Regions from separate parts of the Anoxybacillus sp. FSL W8-0382 genome, predicted to be linked through region 3. Evidence: riboswitches for the same ligand, from Rfam matches in the RefSeq annotation. Region 3 holds a riboswitch; each other region holds the start of a gene.
The links. Region 3 has a riboswitch for S-adenosylmethionine ahead of metK (methionine adenosyltransferase). Riboswitches for the same ligand answer to the same signal wherever they lie in the genome.

Region 1: it holds a riboswitch for S-adenosylmethionine, as region 3 does, so the genes downstream of both, mtnK (S-methyl-5-thioribose kinase) here and metK (methionine adenosyltransferase) in region 3, are expected to answer to the same signal.
Region 2: it holds a riboswitch for S-adenosylmethionine, as region 3 does, so the genes downstream of both, NSS60_RS11015 (methionine biosynthesis PLP-dependent protein) here and metK (methionine adenosyltransferase) in region 3, are expected to answer to the same signal.

The regions. Positions count from the first base shown of each region.
Region 1 covers NZ_JBBOPX010000001.1:2,014,545-2,017,825, forward strand. Annotated here, with positions in the region: gene NSS60_RS10610 (carbon-nitrogen family hydrolase) at 9-803, shown strand; SAM riboswitch class I at 891-990, shown strand; gene mtnK (S-methyl-5-thioribose kinase) at 1,063-2,232, shown strand; gene mtnA (S-methyl-5-thioribose-1-phosphate isomerase) at 2,240-3,277, shown strand.
Region 2 covers NZ_JBBOPX010000001.1:2,095,706-2,098,986, forward strand. Annotated here, with positions in the region: gene metC (cystathionine beta-lyase) at 1-472, opposite strand, end outside; gene NSS60_RS11015 (methionine biosynthesis PLP-dependent protein) at 477-1,580, opposite strand; SAM riboswitch class I at 1,643-1,750, opposite strand; partial or broken gene NSS60_RS11020 (extradiol ring-cleavage dioxygenase) at 2,603-2,815, shown strand; gene iscB (RNA-guided endonuclease IscB) at 3,052-3,281, shown strand, end outside.
Region 3 covers NZ_JBBOPX010000001.1:493,595-496,875, forward strand. Annotated here, with positions in the region: gene pckA (phosphoenolpyruvate carboxykinase (ATP)) at 1-801, opposite strand, end outside; SAM riboswitch class I at 976-1,084, shown strand; gene metK (methionine adenosyltransferase) at 1,205-2,410, shown strand; gene NSS60_RS02710 (phosphatase PAP2 family protein) at 2,787-3,281, opposite strand, start outside.

The DNA.
Region 1 (3,281 bases), 1.5 Mb from region 3:
TGAATGAGATGAATATCGCTTGCGTGCAAATGGACATTGCGTTTGGAGCACCGGAAAAAAATAAACAAACAGTCGTGCGCTACATGGAACAAATCGCGAAAGAAGCCGATGTCGTCGTTTTACCTGAACTATGGACGACAGGTTACGATTTAACGAGGCTTACTCATATTGCCGATGAAAACGGCGAACAAACGAAGGCGTTTCTTTCCGAACTTGCCCGCACGTATCGTGTGCATATCGTCGGTGGATCGGTCGCGAAAAAAGTGGCGGACAACATAACGAATACGATGTATATCGTCCATCGAAACGGCGATGTCGTTTGTGAATATAGTAAACTTCATTTGTTCAAATTGATGGATGAACATAAACATTTGCAAGCTGGGGAAACGACGGGTATATTTTCGCTTGACGGTGTGACGGGCGCAGGCGTCATTTGTTATGACATTCGCTTTCCAGAATGGATTCGCGCGCATACGCTAAACGGTGCGGAAGTGTTATTTGTCGTTGCGGAATGGCCCCTTTCGCGCCTTCATCATTGGCGCACGTTATTAATGGCGCGAGCGATCGAAAATCAATGTTACGTCGTCGCGTGCAACCGCGCAGGAAAAGACCCGAACAACACGTTTGCTGGGCATTCGATGATTATCGATCCGTGGGGAAATATTCTTGCAGAAGGAAGCGAACAAGAAACAGTCATCAAGGCAACGATCGACATAAGCGAAGTACAACGCGTACGCGCCCGCATCCCGATTTTTGCCGATCGTCGTCCAGACGTGTATAAAATTTTTGAAAAAAAAGATTGACAAACAAGCGAGAAGCGATGTATGATTCAAATCAAGCGAATTCACGAAACGTTTTCACTATTCAAAACATTCAAATAATGATAAACACTCTTATCAAGAGCAGGTGGAGGGACGAGCCCGATGAAACCCGGCAACCGGCGATGACGCACGGTGCTAATTCTTGCAGCAGTAGGCTGAGAGATAAGAGGTGCGAAGCAAACTTCAAACCTCTTTCGTTCAGCGAAAGAGGTTTTTTATTTATGCTAAGGGAGGAATTACTATGTACGAACCGTTAACAGAGCAAAAGGCGGTCGCGCTCGCGATTCGTTTAGGGCTATTCCAAGAAGATGCGCTTCTTTCATGCCAAGAAATTGGCGATGGCAACTTAAACCTCGTCTTTCGCATCGTCAACGAGCGCACAAACGACAGCATCATCATAAAACAAGCATTGCCGTACGCGAAAGTCGTCGGCGAAAGCTGGCCGCTTACATTAAAGCGCGCGACAATCGAAAGCCAAGCGTTGCGCACGTTCGCAAGCTACGTCCCTCAGTATGTACCAAAAGTGTATTATTCCGATGAGACTTTAGCGATTACGGTGATGGAAGATTTATCCCATTTACAAATTGCACGTCGCGGGCTGATCGAAGGAAAAACATTTCCGAAGCTTTCTGAACATATCGGCGAGTTTGTCGCGAAAACGGCGTTTTATACGTCTGATTTTGGCATGAATCAACAACAAAAAAAGAAGCTCGCCCAACAATTTACAAACCCTGAACTTTGTAAAATTACGGAAGATCTCGTCTTTACCGACCCGTTTTTTGACCACGACACGAACAGCTTTGAAACGGAGCTTCGTGCTGATGTCGAGCAGCTTTGGCAAGATGATGAACTCAAGCGCGAAGCAGCGAAATTAAAACGGCTCTTTTTAACAAAAGCAGACGTGTTGCTTCATGGCGACTTACATACCGGAAGCATATTCGCAAGCGACGATGACACGAAAGTAATTGATCCAGAATTTGCATTTTACGGTCCGATCGGCTTTGATTTAGGGCAATTTTTTGCCAATTTACTATTAAACGCCCTCTCTCGCCATGAAAGCGAACGCGAGCCGCTCTTTACGCATATTGAAAAAACGTGGGACGTGTTTGTTCGTACATTTACAACATGTTGGCAAGAAAGCAACGAACCGTATGCGCGCGTTTCTTTCGTGCTCGACGACATCGTAAGCGACGCGCTCGTCGAAGCGATCGGATTTGCGGGTTGCGAAGTCATTCGCCGCACGATCGGCTTAGCGCATGTGGCGGACCTCGATGAATTGCCGCTTGAACGGCGGCTAGAAGCAAAACGGCACGCTCTTCGCCTCGGACGCGAACTCATCGTGCAACGTGAACATTTGCCGATTCATGCTATCAAACGTCTCGTACAACAAACCGCACATGTCAACAGCTAGGAGGAAAATGATGAAATCTGTACAATGGCATGATACGCATATTACGATTTTAAACCAACAAGCGTTGCCTCATAAGACTGAATATTTAGACTTAAAAAACATAAAAGACGTATGGGACGCGATCGTCGCGTTAAAAGTGCGCGGGGCGCCGGCGATCGGCATGACTGCTGCCTTCGGGTTAGCGCTTGCGGCAAAATCATATGAAACAAACGACTTAGCACAGTTTCACGCCAATTTAAAGCGCGACCGCGACTATTTAGCGAGCTCGCGCCCGACTGCCGTCAATTTATTTTGGGCGCTTGACCGGCTTATGAAAAGCGTCGCCAACGCCACCTCGGTCAATGAAGCGAAAACGACGCTCATTCATGAAGCGATTTGCATTCAAGTTGAAGATGAAGACGTATGCCGACGCATCGGCGAACATGCCCTTTCTTTGTTCCAAGACGGCGACCGCATCATGACAATTTGCAATGCGGGGGCGATTGCTACCGCCCGATACGGCACGGCGCTCGCACCGTTTCATTTAGCGAAAGAAAAAGGAATGACGCTTCATGCGTACGCTTGCGAAACGCGCCCTGTGCTGCAAGGTGCGCGACTTACCGCTTGGGAACTTTCGCAAGCTGGCGTCGATGTGACGCTCATTACAGACAATATGGCAGCGCAAACGATGAAAGCCAAACATATTTCCGCAGTCATCGTCGGCGCCGATCGCATTGCCGCCAACGGCGATACAGCGAACAAAATCGGCACGCTCGGCTTAGCGATTTTAGCGAACGCGTTCAACATTCCGTTTTACGTCGCCGCTCCGCTATCGACGATCGACTTACAGACGGAAACAGGCGACGACATTCCGATTGAAGAACGGGCGAAAGAAGAAGTGACCCATATCGCTGGTGTAAACATCGCGCCGAATGTGAACGTGTACAATCCTGCATTTGACGTTACGCCGCATGAACTCATTACCGGCATCATTACCGAAAAAGGCATCGTGTCTGGCGACTACAAAACGAAGCTACCGACATTATTTGAGGAGGTTTTCGTGTGAACGT
Region 2 (3,281 bases), 1.6 Mb from region 3:
TCACAACCCCACGAATATCCGTAATTTTCAAAAGCGGATTCGATGGCGTTTCCATATAAATGACTTTCGTGTTCGGGCGAATGTGACGCGCTACCGCATCTAAATCAGTCATATCGACAAACGTATGTTCGATGCCAAATCGGCTCAATACGTCCGTGATGATGCGATACGTTCCACCATACACATCATCGGTAATTAATACGTGATCTCCTTTTGACAACAATAAAAATGCTGTTGAAATGGCAGCCATGCCCGATGCGAACGCAAAACCGCTGACGCCCCCCTCCAGTTCCGCAATCGTTTCCTCAAGCGCCTCGCGTGTCGGGTTGCCAGAACGGCTATAATCGTACTTGCCAAACGTATCAAAATCAAACTGATGAAACGTCGATGCATGATGAATCGGGACGCTAACTGCCCCTGTTTGCGCATCAATTCGCCATTTATTATGAACAAGTTGCGTTTGTAAATCCATCCTTTTACACCTCTTTCATGCGTTGAAACGCTTGAGTTAAATCGGCAATTAAATCGTCCGCATGTTCAATGCCGACCGAAAAACGTAACAAACGATTACACACCCCGTTTGCGATGCGAATATCCTCTGGAATATCCATATGCGTTTGCGTTGCGGGATACGTAATAAAACTTTCGACACCGCCTAAACTTTCCGCAAACGTAATCAGTTTTAAACTTTGTAAAAAGGTATTCACCCATTTTTCATCGCGCACGCGAAACGACAACATGCCGCCTCTCCCCGGATACAATACGTCCGTCACATCTTCATGTTCGACTAAAAATTTATATATCGCCTTTGCGTTTTGTTCGTGCTGGCGCATGCGCAGCGCAAGCGTCTTCATGCCGCGAATTAACAGCCATGAATCAAACGGTGATAACACCGCCCCGATCGCGTTATGATACATCGCGAGTTGCTCGCACAGCTCTTTTCCTTTGGCGACAATGAGCCCGGCTAGCACATCGTTATGTCCGCCTAAATATTTTGTCGCGCTATGAATGACGATATCAGCTCCTTTCGTTAATGGCTTTTGTAACACAGGGGTATAAAACGTATTATCGACGATAAGAAGAAGCCCATATTGCTTCGCGAACGTTGCCACCGCTTCAATATCCGCCTCTTGCATAAGTGGATTTGTCGGCGTTTCTAAAAAAATCGCTTTCGTTTTTTCAGTCACATGCGCCTTTACCGCATCGAGATCGCGAAAATCGACGTATGTAAACGACAAACCGTATTTCTTCCACCCTTTTTCAAATAGCCGATACGTTCCGCCATATAAGTCGGCGGAAACGAGAAAATGGTCGCCGCTTTCAAACAGAGCAAACACCGTTTGAATCGCTGCCATACCTGAGCTACACGCAAACCCTTGATCCCCTTCTTCTAACTGCGCAATCGCCTCCTCGACAATACGTCTCGTCGGGTTGCCGGTTCGAATGTAATCGTACCCTGTCGACTGTCCGATCCCTTCATGCCGATACGCTGTTGAAAAATAGACAGGCGGATTGACCGTCCCTGTCACCGTCTCGCTTCGATTGCCAATTTGCGCTAATATCGTTTCCACATGACTCATTCGCTCTCTTCCTTTCTAAAAAAATAAAAGCCTTCAAAGAAGAAGGCTTTTACAGTCGCTTCTTCTTATCTTCCGAATTGAACGCCAATTCGCTGGATTTAGCACCTGACCGCTTTCGGCTGGTTGCTGAAGGTTCATCGGGCCAGTCCCTCCCCTTCTCTTGATAAGAACGTAAAACGGTATTGAATTTTCTGATTTTTAACTAATGTACATCATTTACAACAAAATTGCAACTGTTTTCTTCACTAAAAGTTGTGCTTGATTTTTTCGCAACATGCCCCCCTCGCGCTTGTAAGGAAAAATCAGTGAGTCAATGATTTTTGCAAATCCTTGTCTAGGAGAGCATATCGCTTGTCAAGCACATGTTGTGATGATGAACCCCTTTTTTATATAAAAAACAACAAATAAGTCTTATCTGATATAACGGAACGCATACCTCCTTATATAGGAATATGACAAACCTTATTTTTTACAATAATGTGAATTATATAGAATTTTTGACTATAAATCATGTAAAATATATCTTAAATTATAATTATTACAGAAGAAACAGAAAACGAAAAAGAGATTGTCGTTCAGTTCGATTTGTCTAATCAAGAAAAACACGAGATGAGTATCGTCAATGAATTTGGGAAAGAAATAACCTTTATCGTTGAGCCCTTTATTTTATCGGAAAGCATGAATTATGACAAAGTAACTAATTACTAAGGACGGAGAGCAATGGGATACTTTTCACTTGTAGCCATTATTATTTTTGCATTTTCACTATTTTTTCTTTTGAAATGTGCTTACCAGCTAAAAAAAAATAGCGATATACAAATTAAACAAAACGAACACATTATCCAATTACTAATAGAACAAAATCATAAAAAGAGATAATGTAATAATACATGTTCTCACCTCTTTTTCATGATTAATCACATTCATCGTCATGTTATGCACAACTGCCCGACCATGCGCCTCGGATGCAAAAATCGACAAATCAGAAATATATATGGTACATTAAAAAAAGGAGTGAGATAATGAAAGCACCTGCTTTATTTCTTGCGCATGGATCACCGATGTTAGCGATTGAAGATAGCTCATATGCATCGTTTTTAACAACGCTCGGAAAACAGATGCATCCAAAAGCTATCGTCGTCTTCACTGCACATTGGACGACGCGTCAACCGACCGTTTCGTCGATTGACGGAACGTATGAGATGATTTATGACTTTTCCGGCTTCCCACGTCAACAACCCAATGACTAAGGTCATGGGCTTGTAAGCCCCATGTTGACCAGACCAAGGCTTGAAACAGAGCCTACGTTATAGATGTCATGACACGTTCGGGTGCTTCTCCAGCCCGTTCCTCTGTCGTGCAAGGTTAAACAAGCGTGGTGGGTAGCGCTAGTGTCTTGCACATAACAAGCATCTATAACATGGTCGAGGAGAATATGACCTGCTTTATGCAGAGGAAAGGGGAGAACCCTATGGTTTTTGTGTTAGACACAAACAAACGTCCGCTTGCTCCTTGTCACGAAGCAGTTGCAAGAAAGCTGTTGAAACAAGGGAAGGCGGCGATTTACAGGCGATTTCCATTTACCATCATCTTGAAAAAATCAGTAGACGAATCAGAAATTAAAGCAACATATCGGCTAAAAATCGACTATGGAAGCAGGCATACAGGATTAGCGATTTTGCGAGGACAAGAAGTGGTATG
Region 3 (3,281 bases):
TTCAATATTAAAAACACCGTTGTTTGACCAACCGTGCTCGTCATCGCCAATTAGGCGACGGTTTGGATCAGCAGAAAGCGTTGTTTTTCCTGTACCAGATAAACCGAAAAAGAGCGCGACATCACCTTCTTGACCGACGTTTGCTGAACAGTGCATCGGGAAGATTCCTTGTTCTGGCAATAAAAAGTTCATGACAGAGAAAACGGATTTTTTCATTTCACCAGCATATTCTGTTCCACCAATAAGCACGGTACGACGTTCAAATGAGATAATAATAAACGTTTCTGAACGCGTGCCGTCAACAGATGGATTTGCCTTAAATGTTGGTGCAGAAATGACTGTAAATTGTGGTTCATGTGTTTGTAATTCTTCCGCTGTTGGACGAATGAACAATTGATGGGCAAATAAGTTATGCCAAGCAAATTCATTGATAACTTGAATCGGTAAGCGATAAGCAGGATCGGCGCCTGCAAAGCCATTAAATACAAATAGTTCTTCTTTTGTCATTAAATAATCGGTCACTTTGTTGTAAAGTTTATCAAATACTTCTTCAGAAATTGGTTGGTTGACAGTTCCCCAATCAATTTTATGTTTAACAGATGGTTCTTCTACAATATATTTATCTTTTGGAGAACGGCCTGTATATTTTCCGGTTGTTGCACAAATCGCTCCTGATGAAGTTAGGATGCCTTCTTTCCGAGTTAGTACTTTTTCTACTAGTCGTGGTACAGATAAGTTATGAAAAACCCCATCCCTTTGTAAGAGCGTTGATAATTTGTTTGTCAGTTCAATGGAATTCATTGGACAAAACCTACCTTTGTTTGATTTATCTTTATGTAAAAAGTATAACACATTTTGATAAATAGTCCATACTAATTCATGTATTTTTCTTGAATTTATTTTAGACATCATAAAGGGAGAAAAAACGTTGACTCGCTTATGATAGATGTGATATGATGCTGAGATGAACGGATACTCTTATCCCGAGTTGGTGGAGGGGGACAGGCCCGATGAAACCCAGCAACCGTCACATACGTGAAAAGGTGCTAACCTGTGGCAAGGGGACGCCCTTGAACGATAAGAGTGAAAGGCGCAGACAAATGCAAGAACCTTTCCTCTGAGGGAAAGGTTTTTTTCACGATAGACCATAATAAGAGGGATGAGTACCGTATCATTTGTCATTATACTGAGGAGGAATGTTTGAATGCCTAAACGTCGTCTGTTTACATCTGAATCTGTAACGGAAGGGCATCCGGATAAAATTTGTGACCAAATTTCCGATGCGATTTTAGATGCGATTTTAGCGAATGATCCAAATGCGCGTGTTGCATGCGAAACGAGTGTAACAACAGGACTTGTTTTAGTGAGCGGAGAAATTACAACGTCTACATATGTAGATATTCCAAAAATTGTTCGTGAAACGATTCGCGAGATTGGCTATACACGTGCAAAATACGGTTTTGATGCCGATACGTGCGCCGTATTAACGTCAATTGATGAACAATCACCAGACATCGCGATGGGTGTTGACAAAGCGTTAGAAGCTCGTGAAGGGCAAATGACAGATGAAGAAATCGAAGCGATCGGTGCAGGAGACCAAGGATTAATGTTTGGTTTCGCGTGCAACGAAACGAAAGAGCTTATGCCGCTTCCAATTTCACTTGCCCATAAACTTGCGCGCCGTTTAGCAGAAGTGCGTAAAGAAGACATTTTACCATACTTACGCCCGGACGGAAAAACGCAAGTGACAGTGGAGTATGATGAAAACGGCAAACCTGTACGCATTGATACGATCGTTGTTTCCACACAACATCATCCAGAAATTACGCAAGATCAAATTGTGCGCAATATTAAAGAACATGTCATTCAACCTGTCGTTCCAGCGGAGTTGATCGATGAAAACACAAAATATTTCATTAACCCAACAGGTCGTTTCGTCATCGGTGGTCCACAAGGTGACGCAGGGTTAACAGGACGCAAAATTATCGTTGACACTTACGGTGGTTATGCTCGTCACGGCGGTGGGGCTTTCTCAGGAAAAGACCCAACGAAAGTAGATCGCTCGGCAGCATATGCGGCTCGTTACGTAGCGAAAAACATTGTCGCAGCAGGTCTTGCGGATAAATGTGAAGTGCAATTAGCATATGCGATCGGTGTGGCGCAACCTGTATCGATCTCAATCGACACGTTCGGCACAGGCAAAGTATCTGAGGATGTATTAATTGAAGTGGTGCGCAACAACTTCGACCTTCGCCCAGCAGGCATTATTAAAATGCTCGATCTCCGTCGCCCGATTTATAAACAAACAGCAGCTTATGGTCACTTCGGCCGTACGGACATTGATCTTCCTTGGGAGCGTACAGATAAAGCGGAAGCGTTAAAACAACAAGCGTTACAGTTAGCGAAGTAAGGAAAAGAGGAGAGTTACAAGATGTAGCTCTCCTTTCCTATTTTTTAAGTAAGAACAGAAAGTCAACTACCCCCACTTAGCTAACGCTTGAAGTGAGGGCTTGCAACTCCCCAGAAGTGCAAACGGACTCTGTCCTCCTTCCTTGACTTGGGGTTGCATCAGGGGCAGGTTGACGACTACCCAACGACGCAGGTCATGCCTGCATCGTTACCGATTCTCTCGGCATGTCTGTTGGCAGTACTTGGCTTCCACACACAACAGACGAACCCACGCTCGATGTTTTACGGTTACAACGTTTCCTGTAACCAACTCCATACATCGAGTAGCAGTTACTGGAGTGCCTTTATTAAACGGTTTTCTCCACGCCTCTATTATATCATACACAAAAGAAAGGGGGAACGCGCATTCCTCTCCCACTTACTCCCTTTGTTCGTTGAAGTGGGAGTCTCCTGCGCGAAATAGGATGAAGCCCTAAGTAAATGCGCGACACGGCAACGCTAACAGCAATAGGTAAAAGACAAACAGCAAGCGCTGGAGCGTATAGTAAAAACGGAACGATGACAGAAAATATTGCAGTCGTATGTCCTGATGGAAATGAATGGTCAGTTAATGGGTTTTTTGTTACTTTCGTTTTATGCAGTGAAATATACGGTCGTTTGCGAGGATATATTTTTTTCATCATTGTGACAGGAATATGGCTAAGTGCTAAGGCGATCGCACTTGCGATAGCAGTATCGCGCCATTCATCCCGCAATAGCCAAATGGCTAGCATAACCGATGTAATTGAAAATGTAGCCCCTCCAACGTGTGTAATTGAACGAAAATAGGTGTTTAGCCATTTTTGATCAAAATAACGATTAATGCTGTAAAA